One region of the Streptomyces sp. NPDC056734 genome, then DNA from elsewhere that is predicted to be linked to it. Evidence: riboswitches for the same ligand, from Rfam matches in the RefSeq annotation. Region 1 holds a riboswitch; each other region holds the start of a gene.
What was found. A riboswitch is a leader RNA that binds a small molecule or an ion and turns the genes downstream of it on or off. The one in region 1 is predicted to bind cobalamin.
Positions count from the first base shown of each region.

Region 2: it holds a riboswitch for cobalamin, as region 1 does, so the genes downstream of both, ACFRFC_RS00535 (ABC transporter substrate-binding protein) here and ACFRFC_RS29590 (cobalamin biosynthesis protein) in region 1, are expected to answer to the same signal.
Region 3: it holds a riboswitch for cobalamin, as region 1 does, so the genes downstream of both, nrdI (class Ib ribonucleoside-diphosphate reductase assembly flavoprotein NrdI) here and ACFRFC_RS29590 (cobalamin biosynthesis protein) in region 1, are expected to answer to the same signal.
Region 4: it holds a riboswitch for cobalamin, as region 1 does, so the genes downstream of both, metE (5-methyltetrahydropteroyltriglutamate--homocysteine S-methyltransferase) here and ACFRFC_RS29590 (cobalamin biosynthesis protein) in region 1, are expected to answer to the same signal.

Region 1 is NZ_JBHTZD010000022.1:70,163-76,078, reverse strand. Features, by position in the region: gene ACFRFC_RS29600 (anion permease) at 1-726, shown strand, start outside; gene ACFRFC_RS29595 (hypothetical protein) at 767-988, shown strand; cobalamin riboswitch at 1,140-1,279, shown strand; gene ACFRFC_RS29590 (cobalamin biosynthesis protein) at 1,378-2,499, shown strand; gene ACFRFC_RS29585 (cobyric acid synthase) at 2,496-4,037, shown strand; gene cobN (cobaltochelatase subunit CobN) at 4,034-5,916, shown strand, end outside.
Region 2 is NZ_JBHTZD010000001.1:145,811-151,726, forward strand. Features, by position in the region: gene ACFRFC_RS00515 (VanW family protein) at 1-464, shown strand, start outside; gene ACFRFC_RS00520 (Ppx/GppA family phosphatase) at 613-1,599, shown strand; gene ACFRFC_RS00525 (ABC transporter ATP-binding protein) at 1,777-2,643, opposite strand; gene ACFRFC_RS00530 (FecCD family ABC transporter permease) at 2,640-3,740, opposite strand; gene ACFRFC_RS00535 (ABC transporter substrate-binding protein) at 3,737-4,771, opposite strand; cobalamin riboswitch at 4,801-4,984, opposite strand; gene ACFRFC_RS00540 (class I SAM-dependent methyltransferase) at 5,045-5,794, opposite strand; gene ACFRFC_RS00545 (MFS transporter) at 5,801-5,916, opposite strand, start outside.
Region 3 is NZ_JBHTZD010000001.1:468,898-474,813, reverse strand. Features, by position in the region: gene ACFRFC_RS01845 (hypothetical protein) at 1-825, shown strand, start outside; gene ACFRFC_RS01840 (transposase) at 1,270-1,707, shown strand; gene nrdI (class Ib ribonucleoside-diphosphate reductase assembly flavoprotein NrdI) at 1,734-2,174, opposite strand; cobalamin riboswitch at 2,347-2,578, opposite strand; gene ACFRFC_RS01830 (hypothetical protein) at 3,200-4,645, opposite strand; gene ACFRFC_RS01825 (glycosyltransferase) at 4,735-5,895, opposite strand.
Region 4 is NZ_JBHTZD010000015.1:161,461-167,376, forward strand. Features, by position in the region: gene ACFRFC_RS23515 (cytochrome P450) at 1-1,168, opposite strand, end outside; gene ACFRFC_RS23520 (methyltransferase domain-containing protein) at 1,463-1,678, shown strand; partial or broken gene ACFRFC_RS23525 (type III polyketide synthase) at 1,858-2,898, shown strand; gene ACFRFC_RS23530 (hypothetical protein) at 3,249-3,401, shown strand; gene ACFRFC_RS23535 (cupin domain-containing protein) at 3,445-4,026, shown strand; cobalamin riboswitch at 4,120-4,306, shown strand; gene metE (5-methyltetrahydropteroyltriglutamate--homocysteine S-methyltransferase) at 4,487-5,916, shown strand, end outside.

The DNA of each region.
Region 1 (5,916 bases):
GCGCACGGCACCAACGACGCGCAGAAGACGATGGGCATCATCACCCTCGCCCTGGTCGCCGGTGGCACCCTCGCCCCCGACTCCGACCCGCCCGTCTGGGTCATCGTCTCGGCGGGTGTGGCCATCGCGCTCGGCACCTACCTCGGCGGCTGGCGGATCATCCGCACCATGGGCAAGGGCCTGACCGACCTCCAGCCGCAGCAGGGCTTCGCCGCCCAGACCAGCGCCGCGACGGTCATCCTGGCCTCCTCCCACCTCGGCTTCTCGCTCTCCACCACGCACTCCGTCTCCGGCGCCGTGATGGGCGCGGGCCTCGGCCGCAAGGGCGGGGTGGTCCGCTGGTCCACGGCCACCCGGATGTTCGTCGCCTGGGGGCTGACCCTGCCGGCCGCCGCCGTCGTCGGCGCGCTCGCCGAGTGGGTGTGCAGGTTCGGTCCCTGGGGCACCGGCCTCGTCGCCGCCTTCCTGATCGGCTCCAGCGCCTGGATCTGGAAGCTGTCGCGGCGCGAGGTCGTCGACCACACCAATGTCAATGGCCACGACGACACCGGCGATACCGACGCCGGCGAGCGCACGGACGACCCCGACCTGGCGCCCGGCGTCGTGACCGCCGCCGTCGCCGCCGTGATCCCGCCGCCGACCGTCGCCGCCGAAGAGGCCGCCGTCACGGCCGGTACCGGCTCCCCCGCCGGTCCCGACCCGGCGGCCCCCAAGGCCACGGTCTGAGCCCGCCCGACACACCCCCCTCCCCCAAGGACACAGCAGCATGGAAATCGACTGGGCGGCCCTCGGCTCCGTCTTCGGTGTGAGCCTCGTGGTCACCGTGGCCCTCGTCGGCCTGTTCACCCTCGGTATCGCGGGCCTCTCCCGCCATGAGCGCGCGGCCGAGCGCGGCGGAGGCGCGGCGCTCGCGGTCACCGGCGCGTACACCTGCTTCGCGGCGTGCCTGGGCGCGGTGGCGTACGGGATCTATCTGATCGTCGCCTGACGGGATCGCCTCGTTCGCGCGAGGCGCCCGTGCCGGCATCTGCCAGGGCGGGTACGGGACTTCGGTCCCGTACCCGCCCTGGTGTGGTGTGCGACAGGGCCGGTGTGGGGCTGAGCACACTCTCCCTTCGCAGGTCAGCGGCAGGTTGACGGGTGTTCGGGGCCCGTGGTGGACTGCCGGAGCCATTACGGCGACACGAGAGGAAGCCGGTGCGAATCCGGCGCGGTCCCGCCACTGTCACCGGGGTAGAACCCCGGGAGCCAGGAACTCTCACCGCCGACTTCGTCGAACCAGGGCGCGGACACCCTGAGTGAGGACATTCGCCATGCTCGGCTGCCGAACGCGGCTCACCGCCGGACCTCTCCTCGACCCCACGGCCGGCTGAGCCGATGGCCGCCGAACGCGCATTCGCGTACGGCGCCACCGCCGGACTCCTCGGTGATCTGCTCCTCGGGGATCCGCGCCGCGGGCATCCGGTCGCCGGGTTCGGGATGGCCGCCGGTGCCGTGGAACGGCTGCTGTGGCGCGACCATCGCGGGTGGGGGGCGCTGTACACCGCCGTGTGCGTGGGCGGGGCCGTCGGGCTGGGTGCGGTCGCCGCGCGTGCCGTACGGTCCTCCCCCGCCGCGTCCGTCGTCCTGACCGGCGCCGCCACCTGGGCCGTCGTCGGCGGCACCACCCTCGGGCGGGAGGCCCGGGCGATCGGGCGGGCACTTGAGGCCGGGGACGTCGAGGGGGCGCGGGCGCGGTTGCCGCGCTTGTGCGGACGCGATCCGCAGGCGCTGGACGCCGATGGGATCGCCCGTGCCGTGGTGGAGTCCGTCGCGGAGAACACGTCCGACGCCGTCGTGGGGGCGTTGGTGTGGGGGGCCGTCGGGGGGGTGCCCGGGCTGCTCGGGTTCCGGGCCGTGAACACGCTGGACGCGATGGTGGGGCACCGGTCGGATCGGTATCGGCGGTTCGGGTGGGCCTCGGCGCGGCTCGATGACGTGGTGGGGTGGCCGGGGGCACGGCTCACCGGCGTCCTCGCGGTGGTCGCCGGGGGTGATCCCCGGGGGGCGGTACGGGCCTGGCGGGCCGATGCCGGGAAGCATCCGAGCCCCAATGCCGGGGTCGTGGAGGCGGCGTTCGCGGGGGCGTTGGGGGTGCGGCTCGGGGGGACCCTGTCGTACGCGGGGCGGGTTGAGCGGCGGCCTGTGCTGAATGGTGGGGGGCGGGGTGTGGTGGTCGGTGATGTCGAGCGGGCGGTGCGGGTTTCCTCTCGGGTGCGGTGGTTGGCGTTGGGGGTGGGGGTGTTGCTCCGGGCGCGTGTTGGGCGGGGCCCGGCTTCCGGGGTACGGGCGTTGCCCTCGGCGCGTGTTGGGCTGCGCCCGGCCTCGGGGGTGGGGGCGTTGCTCCGGGCGCGTGTTGGGCGGGGCCCGGCGTTGCAGGCTGTGCCCACCCGTTCCGCCCTGCGGAACGAATGCCCACAGCGGTGCTCAACCCAGCTCTCCCCCAAGGCCCCCGTATGACCGGGCGGGGGCTTGGGTTGCTTGTTGCTGGGACTGCCTCTGATGCCGGGAAGAGTGTGGTGGCCGCCGGGATCGGGCGGTGGCTGGTGCGGCGGGGGGTGCGGGTCGCGCCGTTCAAGGCGCAGAACATGTCCTTGAATTCGTTCGTCACGCGGGACGGGGCCGAGATCGGGCGGGCGCAGGCCATGCAGGCGCAGGCGTGCCGGGTCGAGCCGAGCGCGTTGATGAATCCCGTGCTGCTCAAGCCCGGCGGGGAGCGGAGCAGTCAGGTCGTGCTCATGGGCAGGCCCGTGGGCGAGATGAGTGCGCGCGGGTATCACGGCGGCCGGCAGGAACAGTTGCTGGGGACCGTGCTGGAGTGCCTCGCCGAGCTGCGGCGTTCGTACGACGTCGTCGTCTGTGAGGGGGCCGGCAGTCCCGCCGAGATCAATCTGCGGCGGACCGACATCGTGAACATGGGGATCGCGCGCAACGCCCGGATCCCCGTGCTCGTGGTCGGGGACATCGACCGGGGCGGGGTGTTCGCCTCGTTCTTCGGGACGGTCGCGCTGCTGTCGGCGGCGGATCAGGCACTGGTCGCCGGGTTCCTCGTCAACAAGTTCCGCGGGGACGTGTCCCTGCTCGAACCCGGGCTCGACATGCTCAAGGGGCTCACCGGGCGGGCGACGTACGGGGTGCTGCCGTTCCGGCACGGGCTCGGGATCGACGAGGAGGACGGGCTCCGCGTGTCGCTGCGCGGAACCGTCCGGGAGTCCGTCGTCGCGCCCCCGGTCGGCGCGGACGTGCTGCGCGTCGCCGTCTGCGCGGTGCCGTTGATGTCCAACTTCACGGACGTCGACGCGCTGGCCGCCGAACCCGGCGTCGTGGTGCGGTTCGTGGACCGGCCGGAGGAGCTGGCCGACGCGGATCTGGTCGTCGTACCCGGGACCCGGGGGACGGTCAGGGCGCTGGCGTGGCTGAGGGAGCGGGGGCTCGCGGACGCGCTGGTGCGGCGGGCCTCCGACGGGTTGCCGGTGCTTGGCGTCTGCGGCGGCTTCCAGGTGCTCGGCACTCATATCCAGGACGATGTGGAGAGTCGGCTCGGGGGCGTCGACGGGCTCGGGCTGCTGCCCGTACGGGTGCGGTTCGCGGCGGAGAAGACGCTCGCCCGGCCCGTCGGACAGGCCCTCGGGGAGCGGGTCGAGGGGTACGAGATCCATCACGGGGTCGCCGAGGTCGACGGCGGGAGCCCCTTCCTGCGCGATGACGGCGGGAACCCTCTCGACGGGTGCCGGGTCGGGCACACCTGGGGTACCCACTGGCACGGCTCCCTGGAGTCGGACGGATTCAGGCGGGCGTTCCTGCGCGAGGTGGCCGCCGCCGCGGGGCGCCGGTTCGTGCCGGCGCCCGGTACCACGTTCGCCGCGCTGCGCGAGGAGCAGCTCGACCGGCTCGGCGATCTGATCGAACAGCACGCGGACACGGACGCGCTGTGGCGGCTCATCGAGTCCGGCGCGCCACAAGGACTGCCCTTCATCCCACCGGGAGCGCCCGTATGACCACTGGCCCTGTTGGCACCACCGGCCCTGACGGCCCTGTCCGCCCTCTTGGCAGCATCGGCACCTCTGACACCGGTAACCCTCTTGGCACCACCCACCCCGTCCTGCTGCTCTCCACCGCCGACACCGATCTGCTCGCCGCCCGTGCCTCCGGCGCCCCCTACCGGATCGGCAACCCGACCCGCGTGGACGTCGAGAACGAGTTGCCCGCGCTGCTCGACGGGGCGTCCGTCGCCGTCGTACGGCTGCTCGGCGGCAAGCGGGCCTGGGAGGACGGGCTGGCCGCGCTGAAGCGCTCCGGGGTTCCGACCGTGCTGCTCGGCGGCGAGGCCGTGCCCGACGCCGAGTTGATGGCCGAGTCGTCCGTACCGGCCGGGGTGGTCGCCGAGGCGCTGCGCTATCTGGTCGAGGGCGGGCCCGGCAACCTCACCGAACTGGCCCGGTTCCTGTCGGACACCGTGCTGCTGACCGGCGAGGGGTTCGAGGGGCCGCGGAAGATGGCCGAGTACGGGGTGCACGGCACCCCTCAGCAAGCAGAAGGGCGGCCCACCGTCGGCGTGCTCTTCTACCGGGCCCATGAACTGAGCGGCAACACCGCCTTCGTCGACACCCTCTGCGACGCGATCGAGGCGCACGGCGCCAACGCCCTGCCCGTGTACTGCGGTTCGCTGCGCGGCGCGGACGCGGGGCTGTACGAGATCCTGGGGCGGGCGGACGCGCTGATCGCGACCGTGCTCGCGGCGGGCGGCACGCACGCCTCGCAGGCGTCGGCCGGCGGGGACGAGGAGGCGTGGGACATCGGCGCGCTGGCCGAGCTGAACGTCCCCGTGCTGCAAGGGCTCTGCCTCACCTCCTCCCGGGCCGCCTGGGACGCGTCGGACGCCGCCCTGTCCCCCATGGACGCGGCGATGCAGGTCGCCATCCCGGAGTTCGACGGACGGCTGATCACCGTGCCGTTCTCCTTCAAGGAGCAGGGGCCGGACGACGTACCGGTGTACCGGGCCGACCCCGAGCGGGCGGCGCGGGTCGCCGGGATCGCCGTACGGCACGCGCGGCTCAAGCACCAGCCGAACGCGGAGAAGCGGATCGCGCTCGTGTTCACCGCGTACCCGACCAAGCACTCGCGGGTCGGCAACGCGGTCGGGCTGGACACGCCCGCGTCGGCGGTACGGGTGCTCGACGCGCTGCGGGACGCCGGGTACGGGGTCACCGACCACCCCGCCGAGGGCGATGAGCTGATCCACCGGCTGATCGCGGCGGGTGGGCACGATGTGGAGTGGCTGACGGAGGAGCAGCTGGCGTCCGCGCCCGCGCGGGTGCCGCTCGCCGACTACCGGGCGTGGTTCGACAGGCTCGACCCGGCGCTCAAGGACGCCATGACCGAGGCGTGGGGGGAGCCGCCCGGCTCGCTCTACGTCGACGGGGACGACATCGTGCTCGCCTCGCTCCGGTTCGGGAACGTCGTCGTGATGATCCAGCCGCCGCGCGGCTTCGGCGAGAATCCGATCGCGATCTACCACGATCCGGACATGCCGCCGTCCCATCACTACCTGGCGGCCTACCGCTGGCTGGAGAACAGCTTCGGCGCCGACGCCGTGGTGCACATGGGCAAGCACGGCACGATGGAGTGGCTGCCGGGCAAGGGGCTCGGGCTCAGCGGCGGCTGCGCGCCGGACGCGGTGCTCGGCGAACTCCCGCTGATCTACCCGTTCATCGTCAACGACCCCGGCGAGGGCACCCAGGCCAAGCGGCGCGGACACGCCACGGTGGTCGACCATCTGGTGCCGCCGATGGCCCGCGCCGACACCTACGGCGACCTCGCCAAGCTGGAACAGCTGCTGGACGAATACGCACTGGTCTCCGACCTGGACCCGACGAA
Region 2 (5,916 bases), on a different contig from region 1:
AGATGGCGGCGGGCGGCGGTGTCTCCGCCGTCGCCACCACCGTCTTCAACGCGGTCTTCTTCGCGGGCGTCGACCCCGTCGAGTACGGCGCCCACTCGTTCTACATCGAGCGCTACCCGGAGGGCCGCGAGGCCACCATCGCCTGGGGCAGCCTCGACCTGAAGTTCCGCAACGACTCAGGGAACGCCATCTACATCGACGCCCAGGCCACCGACACCTCCGTCACCGTCAGCTTCCTCGGCACCAAGAAGTACGACTCGGTGGAGTCCGTCACCGGCCCGCGCACCAATGTGAAGGAGCCCGGCACCCGCGAGGGCGCCGCCGAGCAGTGCGTGCCGCAGACCCCGCTCGAAGGCTTCGACGTCGCCGTCGACCGGGTCTTCGAGAACGACGGCGAGGAAGTCGGCCGGGAGACCTTCAACACCCGGTACGTCCCCCGCGACGAGGTCGTCTGCGACAGCTGACCCCCTGGTTCCCTTGCCCCTGGGGTCCCGCGCCTCCCGTGGTCCCCTGACCGAAACCCGCTCCCGGACCCGCGCCGGCTTCGTATCGCGCCCGCCAAGAGGGCATGCGTGTACGCATCACCGGCACGGCTCCGGGTACGCAACGCCGATGAGGCTGAGTGTGATTGACGCGGGATCGAACACGGTGCGGCTGGTGGTGGCGGACACCAAGGACGGGGTGCCGCTGCCCGTCCACACCGCGAAGTGGAAACTGCGCCTGTCCGAACAGGTCGGTGCCGACGGCGGCCTCGGCGAGGCGGCCACCGAGCAGCTGGTGCACGCCGTGGCCAAGGCGGCCAGGACGGCCGGACGCTGGGGGGCGCCGCATCCGCTGGCTTTCGCCACCGCCGTCGTGCGCAACGCGCCCGACCGCGCCGAGGTGCTCGCGGCGGTGCACGCCCGGACCGAGGTACGGCTGTGTCTGCTGCCCGGCGAGGTGGAGGCCGAGCTGACCTTTCTCGCCGTACGGCGCTGGATGGGCTGGCGGGCGGGCCCGCTGGCCCTGTTCGACATCGGCGGCGGCACCCTCGAAGTCGCCTTCGGCCGGGGCCGCACACCGGAGTTCGCGATCTCCCTGCCGCTCGGCGCGCGCCGCCTCACGGACGACTACCTCGCCCACGCCGACCCGCCGTCGGCGTCCGAGATCCTCGCCCTGCGCCGCGAGGTGCGCCATCAGCTGCGCGACGCCGGGGCCCGGATCCGCTGGGAGCACCCGCACACCGCCGTGGGCACCTCACGGACCTTCCAGCAACTGGCCAGGCTGTGCGGGGCCGCCCCGGGCCGCCGGGGCCCGTTCGTCGGGCGCGACCTGCGCCGCGCCGAGCTGCGCACGGCCATCGACCGGCTCGCGGAACTGCCCCCGGGCGGCCGCTCCGACCTCCCCGGCATCTCCGCGCCGCGCGCCCGCCAGAGCCTCGCGGGCGCGATCGTCGGCCACACCGCGATGAAACTGAGCGGCCTCAAAACCCTCGCCGTCTGCCCCTGGGCACTGCGCGAGGGCATCCTCCTGCGACACCTGGAGGACGGTCCGCACTGGTGGCAGGACATGACCCGGCGCCCCACCCCGCTCCCGTGCGGCGCTGACCCAGGTCTTTGAGGCGTACTCCGGGCGCGGTGGGCCCGTTCCTGGTCGGCGGGTTGGTGCCCGCCACCCGGCACGCCCCCGTCGGTCCACCGGGACCGGAGCCCGCGCCGCCGCGTAGGCGCTCACCCGGCGTCGCCCAGCAGCCCCGCCGGCCCAGCCCCCTCCGCCGACCCGGCCGGCGAGCCCTCCTCACCCCGCCGCGTCCCGCACCCCCGCCGGATCGCGGCCCCCAGCCGTCCCGCCCGCCCCCGCCGTACCGGGAGCCCCTGCCCCCACCCCCACCCGCGCCGGCAGAAACGTCACCTGTGGTGCCCCCGTCCGGGGATGGATCGTGACCTCGGCCGTGACCCCGTACACCTCGGCCAGCAGCCGGGGGGTGAGGACCTCAACAGGCGGGCCGGAGGCCGTGACGTGGCCCTCGTGGAGGACGTAGAGGCGGTCGCAGTAGTACGCGGCGAGGTTGAGGTCGTGCAGGGCGATCAGGACCGTCGCCGGGAGTTGGCGCAGGGTGCCGAGGACGGCCAGCTGGTGGCGGATGTCGAGATGGTTGGTCGGCTCGTCCAGCACCAGCAGCGACGGCTGCTGGACGAGCGCGCGGGCGATCAGGACCCGCTGGCGTTCGCCGCCGGAGAGCTGGTCGAAGGAGCGGGCCGACAGCTCGGCGGCGTCCACCGTGTCCAGGGCGGACTCGATCAGCCGGGCGTCGTCGGCGGTGTCGCCGTCCAGGAGCCTCTTGTGCGGGGTACGGCCCATGGCGACGACCTCACGGACCGTCAGATCGAAGTCGGCGCCCGCCTCCTGCACGACCGCCGCGACGGTACGCGCCAGCTCCCGCACCGGCAGCGTCCAGGCGTCCGCGCCGTCCACCCGCACCTCCCCGGAGTCCGGGCGCAGCACCCGGTACACGGCCCGCAGCAGGCTGGACTTGCCGCTGCCGTTGGGCCCGACCAGCCCGACCACCTCGCCCGGCCGGGCGGTCAGTGAGATGTCCCGCACCAGCCGGTGCGCACCGGCGGACAGCGTGACCTGGTCGACGACGAGTTCGGCGGGGCTCATACGGCTCCTCGATCCGTGCCGCGCCGGGCGTCCCGGCGCATCAGCCACAGGAAGAACGGTCCGCCGCACAGCGCGGTGAGCACCCCCACGGGGATCTCCAGCGGCGCGGCGACGGTCCGGGCGGCGACATCGGCCCAGATGAGGAAGACGGCCCCGCCGAGCGCGGCCGTCGGCAGCACCCGGCGGTGATCGCCGCCCACGAACAGCCGGACGATGTGCGGCAGCATCAGGCCGACGAACCCGATCGGCCCGGCCGCCGCCACCAGCACCCCGGTGACCAGCGACAGCAGGACGAACATCCGGGCCCGGAACCGCCCCACGTCCAGCCCCATCGTGGTCGCCGCCTCCTCACCGGCCAGCAGCAGATTCAGATTCCGGGACTGCACCAGCAGCACCCCGACCCCGGCCGCGAGCGCGCCGGCCGGCAGCCACAGCGTGTCCCAGTTGACGCCGCCGAGACCGCCGAGGGTCCAGGCGAGCACCTCGCGCGCCTGATTGCCCCGCTCGGTGGTGAGCAGCAGCAGGTTCGTCGCCGCGGTGAGCACCGCCGCGATGGCCACCCCGGACAGCACCAGCCGCACCGAGGTGATCCGCCCGCCGGTCCGCGCGGTGGCGTACACCAGCAGCAGCGCGCCGAGCGCACCCGCGAAGGCCGCCACCGACAGCGACACCGCCCCGAACAGGGTCAGCGAGAACACGATCACCACGACCGCCCCGAGCGACGCCCCGGAGGACACCCCCAGCAGATAGGGCTCGGCGAGCGGGTTGCGCAACAGCGCCTGCATCGCCGTACCGACCACCGCGAGCCCGGCGCCGACCACCGCGCCGAGCAGGACGCGCGGCGCCCGCACCTCCAGCACGATGGTCTCCCGCGCCCCGGACCAGTCCGGCTCGACCCACCCGGCACCCAGCGCGTGCGTCACGATGCCCCACACCTGCCCCGGCGGCACCCGCACCGAGCCGATCGCCAGCGCGGCCGTCGCCGAGAGCACCAGCAGCGCGGTGAGCACCAGCAGGGTCGTGGCGAGCGTCGCCCGGCCCGCCCTCGGCCCGCCCCCGGGAGACCCGGCGGCCCGCTCGGTGGCGGGAACCGTCACCGGAAGCTCTCGGGGTGCAGCGCCGGGGCCAGATCCTCGACCGCGTACGCCGACCGCACGCCGACCAGGGTGTCCGTCAGCGGCAGCACCACGAACCGTTCGTTCCGCACGGCCGGTACGTCGGCCAGCGCCGGCTGCGCGAGCAGGAACTCCTTCTTCCGCTCGACGCCCCCCGCCCCGGCGTAGTCGTAGATGACGATGACCTCGGGCCCGCGCTCCACGACCTGCTCCCAGGAGACGTCCCCGAAGACCTCGTCGAGATCGGCGAAGACGTTCTCGCCGCCCGCCAGCCGGATCAGCTCGCTGCCCAGCCCCTTGCCGCCCGCCGTGAACGCGGACTTGTCGCCGCTGTCGTACACGAACACCGGCACCCGCTCCTCGCCGGCCACCGCCGCGGACGCCGCCTCGACCCGGCCCTCAAGATCGGCGACCAGTGCGTCGGCCCGCTCGGACACCCCGAAGATCTCGCCGATGGCGCGGATCTCGTCGTAGGTGTCCCGCATCGTGGCCGACGCCGCCCCCTCGCAGTACTCGCGGTTGAGATAGGTGTCGATGCCCGCGTCGGCGAACGCCTCACGGGAGCGGCCCTCGTTGTCGGCGAACGCGCTGCCGTACCCGCCGTAGACGAAGTCGGGCTCGGCGTCGAGAACCGTCTCGAACGACGGTTCCTTCTCCGCCAGTTCCGGGATCGCCTCGAAGTCCTCCGCCAGCTCGGGCAGCGGCGCCGAGTCGGGGAAGGCGGTGCCGACCATCCGGTCCTTCAGCCCGAGCGCGAGCATCAGTTCGGCCGGGTGCTGGTGGATGGTGACGACCCGCTCGGGCGGGGCGTCGTACGTCGTGCTCACCCCGCAGTTGTCGACGGTGACGGGGAAACCACCGGCGGGGGCGGCCGAAGCCTTCGGATCCGCGCCGGAATCACCGGACGAGCCGCACCCGGCGGCCAGCAGCGCCGCCGACAGCGCGAGCGCCGCCGCGCGCAGCCGCCGGCGGGCAGGGGTGGACAGGGCGGGACGGGACATGCCGTCGTACACGTTGAGCCTCCTGGGGAGTCCGCGCTCCTCAAAACGGGCCCGCGACAGGCCAGTGTCCTGACTCCCGGATCGACGCTCCCCCCGCCTTCCCGCGCGTCGCGCAGTGGCATGTCGAAGGGTTGCACTCCCCGGTCACAGTGGCGGGACCGTGCCGGATTCACACCGGCTTCCTGTCTCCCGTCGCGGCTATTGACCTCGTGATACTACGTTCCGCACAGTCCGGGCCAAAAGGTCGGGGGGATCACACCCCCCCGCCCCTGGCGCGTCGCCCCCTCAGTCCTGCCGCGTCGCCCGCACCACCAGCCGCTCGGCGTTCTCGTCGTAGGGCCGCCCGTCGAAGCCGCCGAAGACCTCCACCCGGCCGAACCCGGCCTCCGCCACCATCCGCCGCAGCTCGACCGCGCTGTACACGAACCACACCAGCGTCGCCCGGGTGACCCGCTCGCCCCGCACCAGCACCCAGTCGCTGCGCAGCCGCGCCCAGTCGTCCAGCACGGTGTCCGTCTGCACCATCAGATCCTCGCCGCGCGTCACCACCTTCGGCGGGGTGACCCGGCGGGCCAGCAGCTCCTTACCCGCGAGGTCGAGCAGCAGCGTCCCGCCGGGCGCCAGGCAGTCGTACAGGGTGCGCAGCACCCGGGCGTTGTCGGCGGGGTCCTCGAAGTACCCGAACGACGTGAACAGATTGAGGGCGACATCGAAGCCGCCCGGCGCCGTGAACTCCCGCGCGTCCGCCCGCACATACGTGACGCCGACCCCCGCGTCGGCCGCCAGCTTGCGCGCCCGCTCCAGCATCGCCGGGCTCAGATCCACCCCCGTCACGGCGTACCCGCGCCGGGCCAGCGGCACGGTGAACACGCCCGGACCGCAGCACAGGTCCAGCACCCGCGCCCCGGCCGGGAAGTCCAGCAGGGGAGAGCCGCCGAGCAGGTCGGCGGCCTGGGTGTGGCGCTGCTCGGAGAACAGGAAGTCATGGAACTCGGTCCAGAAGTCGTCGTCCTGGAACCCGCCGGTCCGTGTCATACGGCCTCATCGCTCCTTCGTCGTCGGCACCGTGGGGGAGGGGGTCTCGGGTGGTACGGCGGTCAGGGCGTCCCGGGTCGCGGGGCCGCGCAGCAGCGCCAGCAGCCAGGGCAGCAGCAGAC
Region 3 (5,916 bases), on a different contig from region 1:
GCCCGGGAGTACCGGTGCTGCCTGCTGATGATGACCGAGAAGTCGACCGGGCGCCGCGACACCCCCTTGATCCGCCGCTACATCGAGGCGCTGGCAAGCTCGCCGCAGGCCTGGTTCCGGCTTCGTGACTGCGACGGCCTGTCACGCTTCTACATAGCCGCCGCCATCGCCTGCAACGATGAGGATGCCTGGCTCAGCGAGGAGGAGAACCAGCTGCTCGCTGAGATCGGCGTGGTCCTGTACGACGCCGTCGCGTTCCACAAGCACCGCGCCGAGGGTGAGATCCACAACACCTACGCCTATGCGGGGGCGGAAGAACGCACCTACGCCTACAGCACCTACCGTGAAGTGCTGTGGGCCCTGGACACTCACTGGTCGCGCTCCGCTGCCGGGCGCTCCGCGGTCAACTTCGTGCGCCTGGTCGGGGGACCGATCCACCAGATGATGCGCCGGTATCGCTTCGTTGAGGACGATCTGATGGTGGGCAGACCGGAGACCGGCGACGTGGTGAGCGAGACCCGGAACAACGTCAAGCTCTGGTACCGCCTGGACGCGGATCCGGCCCCGGCGGACGACAAGGCACGCTTCGAGGCCGTGATGGCGCAGGCGGACCGGGTTCTGCTTCCCGGTATGGCCGAGCTGCTCGAGCGCCCTGAGCGGGACCGGTGCCCCGACTGCCGGTACCGCGACTCGTACGGAGCCGAGGCAGCCGGTAAGTTCGGCGGGGTGGAGCTGTGCTCCGCTTGCCGCACACGGTGGCACGACCATCTGCATTCCTTCCCCGAGCGCGCCTCACACGCCTACCGGGCTCCCACACGGTCATGAGGACCGCATCCCGAGCCGCTGCCGGACAGCACGCAGGTCCGCTTCGGTGGTGCGGCTTGCGAACGTCGGTCGGCGGGCGAAGCTGAGCGCACCGCGATAGGCGCGGCCTGCCGGTCTGGACTGGAGTGGGCTCCTGCCAGGAACGCGTGGCTGTAGCCGGCCCGGTGGCGGGGGGCCCAAGGGGATACGGGCCCCCCGGGCCGTACGCCGCCCTTGTGCGATGGGCACTCCTCGCCATGTCCGTGGGTGTGTTCTGCATCCAGTTCGACTGGTTCGGACTGAAATTCGCCCTGCCGCGGATCGGCCGCGACCTGCACGTGGGCGGAGGGGGTCTCCCGTGGGTGGTCACTGCCTGACGCCTGAACAGCAGGCGTTTCGCGAGCGGTCCGGCTGGAGGCCGCGGAGCCATTCGCCGCTTCTGCCTCCGGCACCGAGGACTTGCGGGTGACTCTGCGCTCGGTCCAGCGATGGCGCCGGAGGTTGCAGGACTCCGGCGCTGAAGGGCTGCGGTCATCGGGGCCGGTGTCCCTGCCGAGGCTGAGCGACAGGTTGTTCGCGGTACTGGAACAGGAACAGGAACTGGCCAAGGGGCCGGCCGCGTACGGCTGGCCGGACCGCACCTGGACGCTGTCCCGGATCAAGACGCTGATGGACCGCCATTTCCACAGGAGCTTCACGCTCTCGGGCATCGCCCAGATGCTGCGGCGCAACACCTGGGAACCCGCAGACAGAAGCACCGCGGCGGCACTCGTGGCCTGGCTCGTCTTCGTGGACGAGTCCGGATTCCCACGGAGAATCCCGGCGGCGTGGCCAGCGAGAAACAGCGGGCGTACTTCCCGGGCCAGGAAAATCGCACGCACGCGTGAGTTCAGGCCGCCCTGATCAAGGACGTGCTGCGCGCAGGACGGTCATGTCGTGGGAGGCGGCTGCTGCCCCGCCGTCGAGGACTGTCGTGCCCAGAACCCCTCAAGTCCTTCCCTCACGGTGCGGACGTCCAGCTCGGTGCCCACCCGTTCGAATCGGTACAGCTCCGGCACCTTGTACTTCGCCGATATCACCGGGCCGGCCAGGCAGTACTCCTCACCGAAGTTGGTGCTGCCGCAGGCGATGACTCCGCGCAGCAGTGCGCGGTTGGCCTCGATGTCCAGGAAACGGATGACCTGTTTGGGGACCGCGTCCGAGCGCTCGTCGCTCCCGTAGGTCGGGACGATCAGCACGTACGGCACGGTCATCTGCGGCATGCCCTCGAGCTGCGGGTGTATGGGGATGCGTGTGGCGGGCAGGTCCAGCTTCTCCACGAAATGTTTGGTGTTCTCCGAGATGCTGGAGAAATATACGAGACCGCTCATCGGTCACCGCTCCTCTTGCTCGTTCCAGTGTCCGTCCGGGGGCCGGGAGGGGAGGAGCGGCGCGGCGCGCACGGCAGGCCGGTGGAGGCGGCGGAGGAACGGCACGCCTGACCCGGGTTCGTGCGGCTGCCACGTGGCCCTCCTTCAGGGCTTCGGAGCGCGTACGCCGCCGTTCGGCGTACGGAACGGTGGCAGGTCTTCGGACTCGCGGGGATGTCCTCAGGCCTCCCGGCGGGCGTCTGCCGGCTGTCGCCGCCCAGGCCCTGTCCACCAGGGTCCGTGCGTGTGACAGCACTCGTTTCCGCTCACCGCTTCAGGGCGGTCCCGGACTCGCACCCGGCTCCCCCCCTTGATTCGCCGGGCACACAGGTGCCTGGCGATCCACCGACACGATGAACCATACATTTGATTAGCTCTGCTTCAGAGATAGTTTCGGGTAAAGCTTAGGTTTACCTAAGTTTCGAGTGGGTGTTCGAGGGTGGGGGTCTTCGGGACCTCGGATTCGACTCGCTGAGCCGTTTTCGACCGAGGCGGCGGTGAAGTTCATGTCGCGGTGGCCGGCGTTCCGGGCCGATGGTGACCACGATCAGTGGTCGACGGGCAGCATGGGGTCGACGGCCCTGAACGTGGCACAGCGGTGCAGACACTGCTGCGGCAGGTGCTTTCCTTCGTGTTGCGCCGGTACTCGGCACAGTGCACTGCCTGCCACGGGTACGGCACTGCGTCCGCTACCTGCTGGGCAACCGCCCTGGCCTCGGAGAGCTTCGCCCGCTACCTCCGCATCCCCGCAACCGCCCGCATGACCCAGACCCGGATCACCGACGCCGTCTGCCACATCTACACCCAGCCGGGTGTCCAGTTCGTCCTCATCGACGAGATGCACAGTCCGAACAGCACATACCCGACCCCCCTCCCCCTTCACGCCCTGTACCTCCACCAGCGCACCGCGGGCCGCACCGGAAACCTCACAGGACCAACCACCGCCCCGAACACCAACAAGCCCCCTGCGAGCGTCAGTCCGCCCCTCACAGCGGCTGCTCGATGTGGTCCGGGTCGTAGGTGATCGCCGCCTCGGCCTGGGTGTCGAACAGGTCCAGCAGGCCGCTCAGCGGTTCGGTGGGCTGGTCCTGGCTCCAGAGTTCGACGGCCATCTCACCGTGGTACAGCATGGGCCAGCGTACGAAGTGCCGCGGGTCCTCGGGGTCGGAGAGGGCCCGGGAGCGTCGTACGGTGTCCTTGGCTACCTCGATCATCAGGTCCGTGCCGCAGCCGAATCCGTACGGGAAACGTTCGCGGTCCGCCGGGACCGTCTCGATGCGTGAGGGATCCGCGGCGCTGACGCCGACGTGGGCGTGGAGTCCGGCGCGGATCGCCGGTACCTCGTGGGTGCCGTGCGGGTCCCAGGCCCAGGCGCCGTCCGTGTCCTGGCGGACCCGGACCGTGGGAACCGCCTCCAGCAGCGCGCACACCTCCCACGCCTCCACCGACGGGCCCTTGGGACTGGCCGACTCAGGAGCCAGTACACGCAGACGCCCGTCATCGAGACGGTGGTCGACGACCGTCACGTCATCGCGGCACAGGACACGTTTGTCCACCTCCCAGCTTCCCGACGCGGTGACCACCAGGGCGCCCAGGCCCGGATCGAAGGCGAAGAGCATCCCCTCGCTGAACGCCTTCATCCCGAGATATCGCTCGTAGACGGCCGCCAGCCGCGGCGAGACGTAGTGCGTCAGGCGGTGCGGCGCGGGGAGCAGCCGCAGTTCGCCCATCCGACGGCCGGCCGTCGCGAGCGCCTCGGGCACCGAGGTGTTCTCCCACTGCGCGGCGGTGATGGCGCCGGTCTGGACGTCGTAGCGGCCGGCGACCTCGCGCGTGCAGGCGGCGGCGATCAGGCGGTCGCAGATGCCCTGGGCGATGTTCTCTGTCTCCGAGGGATGGCCGCCCTCCATCGTGCACAGGGTCGCCTCGGTCACTTCGCCCGACGCCGCGTCGACGGTCACGACCAGAACCTTGGGAGCCCCGAGACGCGCCATCAGGACCCGTCCCGTGTGGACGGCCTCGGTGTGGCTCATCGTGCTCATCCGCTCGGGCACCTCGACCACGGCGACCGAGTGCGCGATGTTTCCCAGTGAGCCGCGTGCGCGCCGCATCCTCAGCAGCAGAGGCGTCGCCGCCTCTTCGACCCGCTCGCTCAGTGGGGCGCTGCCCTCCCGTACGCGGACGACGGCCAGTGCCACATCGGTTGCCGATGCCGCCGCGTGCCGCACACGATGCCCGCCGCGCTCAAACGTCGCCTCCAGTGACTCCAGGAACGCGGACAACGCGCTACTGGGCGGGTCGTTCTCGACGAACCAGATGGCTCGGGGGCGCCACCAGTCGAGGTGCTCCAGCCCGGTCCGCCGGGGTGAGCTGCTCAGGGGTGGCCGCTTTGACGGCACCGCGTCTGCCGGTACTGACTCCTGTCGCGTCACGAGAACCTCCTTGAGGTAGCGCAATCGGCCCGCGGGTGCGAGACGGACGCGACGAGGAGCCGCCCTTGTGTGACTCGCCCGCCTCGCCGTCACCACCGACGGCCGACGGTCTGCTTGGCGAGGCGCTGATAGCCGGCGAGGAGCTGCGCGCAGCCCCTGTCGGTTGCGAACTGGGCGGCGGCCGTGCGGGCTTGGCCGGTGACCTTCCCGTCGTCGGCGAGCGCCGCGCGCAGGGCTCCGAACAGGGCGTCGGCGTCACCGGGCGGGAAGAGGTAGGCATGGTGACCTGCGGAAAGGGTGTCGCTGATGCCTCCGCTGGATGGGGTGACCACCGGGACTCCGGACGCCATTGCCTCGACGACCGTACGGCCGAAGGTCTCGTACGGCGAGCCGGTGCAGAACGCGTGGCAGGAGGCGTACAGGGCGCTGCGGTCCGTGCCGTGGACAAAGCCAAGGAGGTGGACACGGGGTGAGGCTGCGGCCAGTTTCCTGATCTGGGTGGTGATGTCGCGCGGGCCGTCGCCGGCGATGAACAGGGAGAGGTCCTCGTTGCCGGGTAGGGCGCTGAGCCTGAGGAAGGCGCCGATGACCAGGTCCAGCCGTTTCTCCCGGGCGAGACGGCCCAGGTAGAGCACGCGTTTGCCGCGGCCGTCGTAGTGCGGTGCCAGTCTGGCGAGGACGGCGGGGTCGGCCCGGTCCGCGCCGAAGTCCTCGATGTCGACACCGACGAACGGGACGTGCTCGGTCGGTACGTCACTGAGCCCGCTCAGCGTCGCCGCGGCGTGCGGGGTCGCGCAGAGGGCGGCGTCGAAGTGACGGTACACATGGCGCATGACCGGCCGGAACACCGGCGTGCGCAGATGGCGCCAGAGCGGGTAGCTGTCGGCGAAGTTGAAGTAGTCGCTCTGGTACTGGGCCACGTACGGCACGCCGCGCCGCCGGGCGTGGGCATGTCCCGGCATCCCCCACGAGGCGAACATGAACGAGCGTTCGGGATCGGTGACGACCACCAGGTCCGGCGCGATCTGTTCCAGCGCGGTGTCGATCTGCGCGAGGGCCGCCCGGCGCGGAACGCGCAGTACCGGATACGGCAGCCAGGGCTTGGATGCGTAGGGGAACAGTTCCAGGCCGTGCGGGACCGCCGCCGCGGGCGGCGTGGCTCCGTTGGCGGAATCGGGGACCAGCAGGCACAGACGTACATCCGGACGGGCCGCGAACCAGCGGGCGCGTTCCGCGTTCCCCAGTGCCACGCCGCTGACCTCAGGTGGAAA
Region 4 (5,916 bases), on a different contig from region 1:
GGACGGCGAGGCGGAGGCCGGGGTAGCGGGTGAAGAGCTGGCGGAGGAGTTCGGCTACCTCCATACGGGCCAGGGGGGCGCCCAGGCAGAAGTGGACGCCGTGGCCGAAGGCCATGTGGTCCTTGTGGGGGCGGGTGACGTCGAAGGTGTCGGCGTCAGCACCGTGCCAGTCGGGGTGGCGGTTGGCGGCACCGTAGGCGGGGAGGATGGCCTCGCCCTGCCGTATGGTCCGGCCGTCGGGGAGCGGTATGTCCCGGACGGCGAAGCGCAGGGGCAGTATCCGCAGGGCCGGGGTGAGCCTCAGGGTCTCCTCGACCACATCCGCCCAGCCCGCCTCACCGCCCCGGACGCGGTCGAGTTCGCCGGGGTGGGTGAGCATCGAGACGATGGCCTCGTCGATGACGTTGACCGTCGTCTCGTAGCCCGCGCTGATCATCAGGATGAGGGTGTCGCGCAGTTCCAGGTCGGTGAAGGCGCTGTCGGTCTCCTCGTCGCGGGTCGAGATGAGCAGCGAGGTCATGTCGTCGCCCGGCGCACCGCGTTTGGCGGCGACGAGATCGGCGGCGAGCGCGAAGAGCCGCGCGCTGTTGGCGGCGGCCTGCTCCTGGGTGAGCGTGGTGTCGAAGATGCCGTCGACCACCGTGCGGAAGTGCAGCGTCTCTTCGTCCGGCACGCCCAGGAGATGGCTGAGCAGGGTGATGGGGAGGGGGTAGGCCAGCCGCTCGCGCAGGTCGATCCGCCCGTCCCCGGAGCCCTCCCCGTCATCGGCGCCGCTCCCGGCCGCCAGGTCGTCGATCAGTGCGGTGACCATGCGCGCGACGATGGGGGCGAGTTCCGCTGTCCGGCGGCGGCTGAACGCGGGGGCGACCATCCGGCGGAGCCTTCGGTGGTCGCCGCCGTACGCGGTGAACATGTTCTTCACCGCTATCCACAGGGCCAGCGGCCAGGTGGCGACCGTCCGTTCGTAGTCCGGCCAGTGCGCCCGGCCGTCCTTGGAGACATCGGGGCTGGTCAGCAGGTGCTTGAGCAGGGCGGGATCGGCGACCGACCACGCGGTCACCCCGAGGACGTCGACGCGGGTGGCGGATCCGGCGGCGCGCAGCGTGCGGTACTCCGACTGCCAGCCGGTGCCGTGGGGGTCCAGGACGAGGGGAGGGTGCTGCCGCATGGGGCTCCCTGGGTCGTTGGCCGGCCCCGGGCGGGACCGGCGTGGCGGATGGACCGGAACGACTGGGAGTGACTGTGCCCATCGGCTCCCCGGCGCAGGGGTCGCCTCGGGCGGTTCGGGCCGGAAAGGGACCCTTTCGGGCAACCGGAAGTGCGCATTCACGTACGCGTTCCCGGGCGGGCGCCCCTCGACGAGCGGGCCGGAACCCGGAAGCGTCTCGCGGGTCCACGCGGATGCGGTCAGCTTCTTGCCCCCTCGCCTGTCCAAGCTCTTTTCCGTGACCGACGGGCTGCCTTGCCGGTTCTCGCAGCCCAGGGGCTGTCCGCCGGTCTTCACGTCGCCCACGCCGGACGTCTGCCTTTCGCCGACGCTTCCTTCGACCATGTGCGGATGATGTGGACCCTGGAGCATCTGACCGAGAACAGCGGTACGGGACGAGCGGCGAGCGGGCGGCCGACGCTCCCGGTGGTGCCGGTGACGAGGACGGTCGTGGAGGGCGAATTCCGTTGACCGCCAGCGCGTGCCCCGGCCCGGTCCGGGGATTCGCGCCCCTTCATACCCACTCGTACACCCATCTCACGCCATCGGGTGCGTTTAGTGTGCTTGTCGCATGTTCCAAGGACATGACGGGCAAGGACCGGTCTGCCGAGACGGATCTCTGTAGCGGATCATCTCTGAAGGGGGAAACCATGCCTGTACTGTGCCGCCCCGCGGTAGCCGTACCCGAGTACACGATCACTCATGAACAGACCTTGGGTCTGGCCCGCTCCTTGTACGCCGGGCACGAGCAACTACCGCTCGCGCTACGGCTGATCGGCAACACCGGGGTCCAGAAGCGCCACATCGTGCAGCCGCTGGAGCGCACGCTCAGGCATCCGGGCCTGGAGGCCCGTAACGCGACGTACGAGGCCGAGGCGAAGGCCCGCGTCCCCGAGGTGGTCGAGCGGGCCCTCAAGCACGCCGGGCTCGGACCACGCGACATCGATCTGATCATCTATGTGTCGTGCACGGGCTTCATGATGCCCTCGCTGACGGCGTGGATGATCAACACACTGGGGTTCCGGTACGACTGCCGGCAGATCCCCATCGCCCAGCTCGGGTGCGCGGCGGGCGGCGCCGCCATCAACCGGGCGCACGACTTCTGCCAGGCCCATCCCGGCTCCAACGCCCTCATCGTGGCCTGCGAGTTCTGCTCCCTGTGCTACCAGCCCACCGATCTGACGGTGGGCAACATGCTGTCCAACGGGCTGTTCGGCGACGCGGTGGCCGCCGCCGTGGTCCGCGGCTCGGGCGGCACCGGCATCGAGCTGGAGGTGAACGGCTCGTATCTGGTGCCGGACAGCGAGGACTGGATCGCCTACCGGGTACGGCCCACGGGCTTCCACTTCCAGCTCGACCGGCGGGTCCCGGGCACCATGGAGCAGCTGGCCCCGGCACTGTCCGCGCTGGCCGCCCGGCACCGGCGGGACGCCAGCGCGCAGAACTTCTATCTCATCCACGCGGGCGGGCCGCGCATCCTGGACGACCTGAGTCACTATCTCGCGGTGCCGCCGGAGATGTTCCGCTTCAGCCGGGCCACGCTGGCCGAGTACGGGAACATCGCGAGCGCGGTCGTCCTGGACGCGCTGCGCCGGCTGTTCGAGGAGGGCGGCTGCGCGCCGGGGGCGTCGGGGATGATCGCCGGGTTCGGGCCGGGCATCACCGCCGAGATCTCGATGGGCCGCTGGACCACCGACAGCCCCGAGGGCACGGCGGAGACGGGGGCCGGGTCGGGCGTCACGGCGGACACCGCGGTCGTCGTCGAGGCCGCCGCACGGACCGCCGCCGCCACCGCCGCACGGACCGCCGCCACCGCCGCCGCGCGGTCGGCAGCCGCCCCCGCCCCCTCCACCACCTCCGCCTCCGCCGCCACCGCCGTGCCGGTCGACGCAGCCCACGCCGTGGGCGCCACCGCCCCGGCTCCCGCCGGTCCCCCGCCCGAGGTGCCCGAGCGGGTGGTCCCCGTCGCCGCGGTGCGGGTCCGCGCGCAGGCCCCGGCGCCCGCTGCCGGCACCGCCTCGGTGTCCACGGAGGGCCCGTCATGACCCCGGCCGCGCTCACCGGCCGGCCGACGCGTGTCCGGGCCGTACCGGGGCTGACCGGCCCGGACCTCGATCCGCCGCCCGCCCGGCTGCCGCACGGGGAGCCGGGCGCCCTGGTCCGCGGGCCCGAGTCCCTGCCGGTGACCCGGTGAGCGGGACCCGGGCCCCCGCCGGCGACCCGGCGAGCGGAGGGCGATGACGGCGGCGCACACGGTTCCCGGACCGCTGCTGGTGCCGCCCGGCCGGGGCCGGACCGTGACGGTCGCCGCCCAGGAGGTGACCTTCAAGGTGACCGGCGAGCACTCCCGGGCGGCCTCCACCTTCGAGGTCGTCGTGCCGCCCGGGTTCGATGTCGGCGCCCATACCCACACCCACAGCGAGGAGTTGTTCTACGTCATCGAGGGCGAGCTGGAGGTACTGGCCTTCGAGCCGCTCGTACGGTCCCCGGAGCACTGGCGGGAGTGGGAGTCGGCCGCCGGTGAGCGGGCCGTGCGGGCGGGGCCCGGCACCTTGCTGTTCGTGCCGCCGGGCTGCCCGCACGCCTTCGCCAACACCGGCCGCACACCGGCCAGGGTGCTGTTCCAGGCCGCCCCGCCCCCGGCCCACGAGCGGTACTTCGAGGAACTGCTGGAGATCCTCGCCCCGGGCGGTGAGGTCGATGACCCGGCGATCGCCGCACTGCGGCTGCGCTACGACGTCCACCAGCTGACCCCGCTGCGCTACGAGCCGCCCGAGGGCCCCGGGAAGCCGGAAGGGAGGACGAAGAAGGCTCCCTGAGCGCGGATCACCCGCTCCCCTGCCGTGCCCGCTCCCCCGGGCACGGCACGGGTGTCCCCCGGCGCATCGAGCGGTTAGGGTGGCCTGTGCAGCTGGTTCGCCCCGTCAGCCAGGCGGGATGCGTCGTAAGAGGGAACCCGGTGGGAATCCGGGACTGCCCCGCAGCGGTGAGCGGGAACGACCGCCGTCATACGCACTGGGCCCGGCCGGGCCTGGGAAGCGACGGCCAGTAGGTGACCTGACGTCGTCAGGACGTGCCCGTGAGTCCGAAGACCTGCCACTGCCCGCGCGCGGACCTCCGTGCGCGGACTCCCGGTGACCTCGTGGGCGGGTCGGCGTACGTACCAGGCGGATGACCGCGCCGCAGCGCGCCAAGTCGATGTCCCGCCCGGTCCGGCACCCTTCGCGTCCTCGTCCCGTTCCCGGGATCTCAGGGATTCATCTCGCGAAGGAGATCTCCGTGACAGCCAAGTCCGCAGCCGCGGCGGCACGGGCGACCGTGTACGGCTACCCCCGTCAGGGACCGCGCCGGGAACTGAAGAAGGCCATCGAGGGCTACTGGAAGGGCCGGGTCGGCGCCGACGAACTGCGCGCCACCGCCGCCGGGCTCCGCGGCGACAACTGGCGGCGGCTGGCAGAGGCCGGCATCGCCGAGGTCCCCACCGGTGACTTCAGTTACTACGACCATGTGCTCGACACGACCGTGATGGTCGGCGCGATCCCCGCCCGGCACCGCGAGGCGGTGGCCGCCGACGCCCTGGACGGGTACTTCGCGATGGCGCGCGGCACGCAGGACGTGGCGCCGCTGGAGATGACGAAGTGGTTCGACACGAACTACCACTATCTGGTCCCCGAGCTGGGCCCGGACACCGTCTTCACCGCCGACTCCGCCAAGCAGGTCACCGAGCTGAAAGAAGCCCTCGCCCTCGGTCCGGCCGCCCGTCCGGTGCTGGTGGGCCCGGTCACCTACCTCCTGCTCGCCAAGCCCGCGCCGGGCGTGCCCGCGGGCTTCGACCCGCTGACCCTGCTGGACCGGCTGCTCCCGGTGTACGCCGAGGTCCTCGCCGACCTGCACGCGGCGGGCGCCGAGTGGGCGCAGCTGGACGAGCCCGCCCTGGTCGCGGACCGCACCCCGGCCGAACTGAACGCCGCCGCCCGCGCCTACCGGGACCTCGGCGCCCTCGCCGACCGGCCGAAGCTGCTGGTGGCGTCGTACTTCGACCGGCTGGGCGAGGCGCTGCCGGTGCTGGCGAAGGCACCGGTGGAGGGGCTCGCCCTGGACTTCACGGAGTCGGCCGCCGCGAACCTCGACGCGCTCGCCGCGGTCGGCGGACTGCCGGGCAAGCGGCTGGTGGCGGGTGTGGTCAACGGCCGCAACATCTGGGTCAACGACCTGACGGCGTCCCTCTCCGTCCTGGGCACGCTGCTCGGTCTCGCCGACCAGGTGGACGTGGCCGCGTCCTGCTCGCTCCTCCATGTGCCTTTGGACACTGCCCTGGAGCGGGACATCGAGCCGCAGGTACGGCGCTGGCTCGCGTTCGCGCGGCAGAAGACCGCGGAGATCGTCACCCTCGCCGAGGGCCTGACCCGGGGCACGGACGCCATCGCCGCGCAACTGGCCGCCAACCGGGCCGACCTGGCCTCCCGCGCGCTCTCGCCGATCACCCGCGACCCGGCCGTGCGCGCCCGCGCCGCCGCCGTCACGGACTCCGACGCCCGCCGCTCCCGGCCGTACCCCGAGCGGGCCGCCGCCCAGCGCGCCCACCTGGGCCTGCCCCTGCTGCCGACGACGACGATCGGCTCGTTCCCGCAGACCGCCGAACTGCGCACCGCCCGCGCGGAACTGCGGGCGGGCCGGATCGGCACGGCGGCCTACGAGGAGCGCATCAG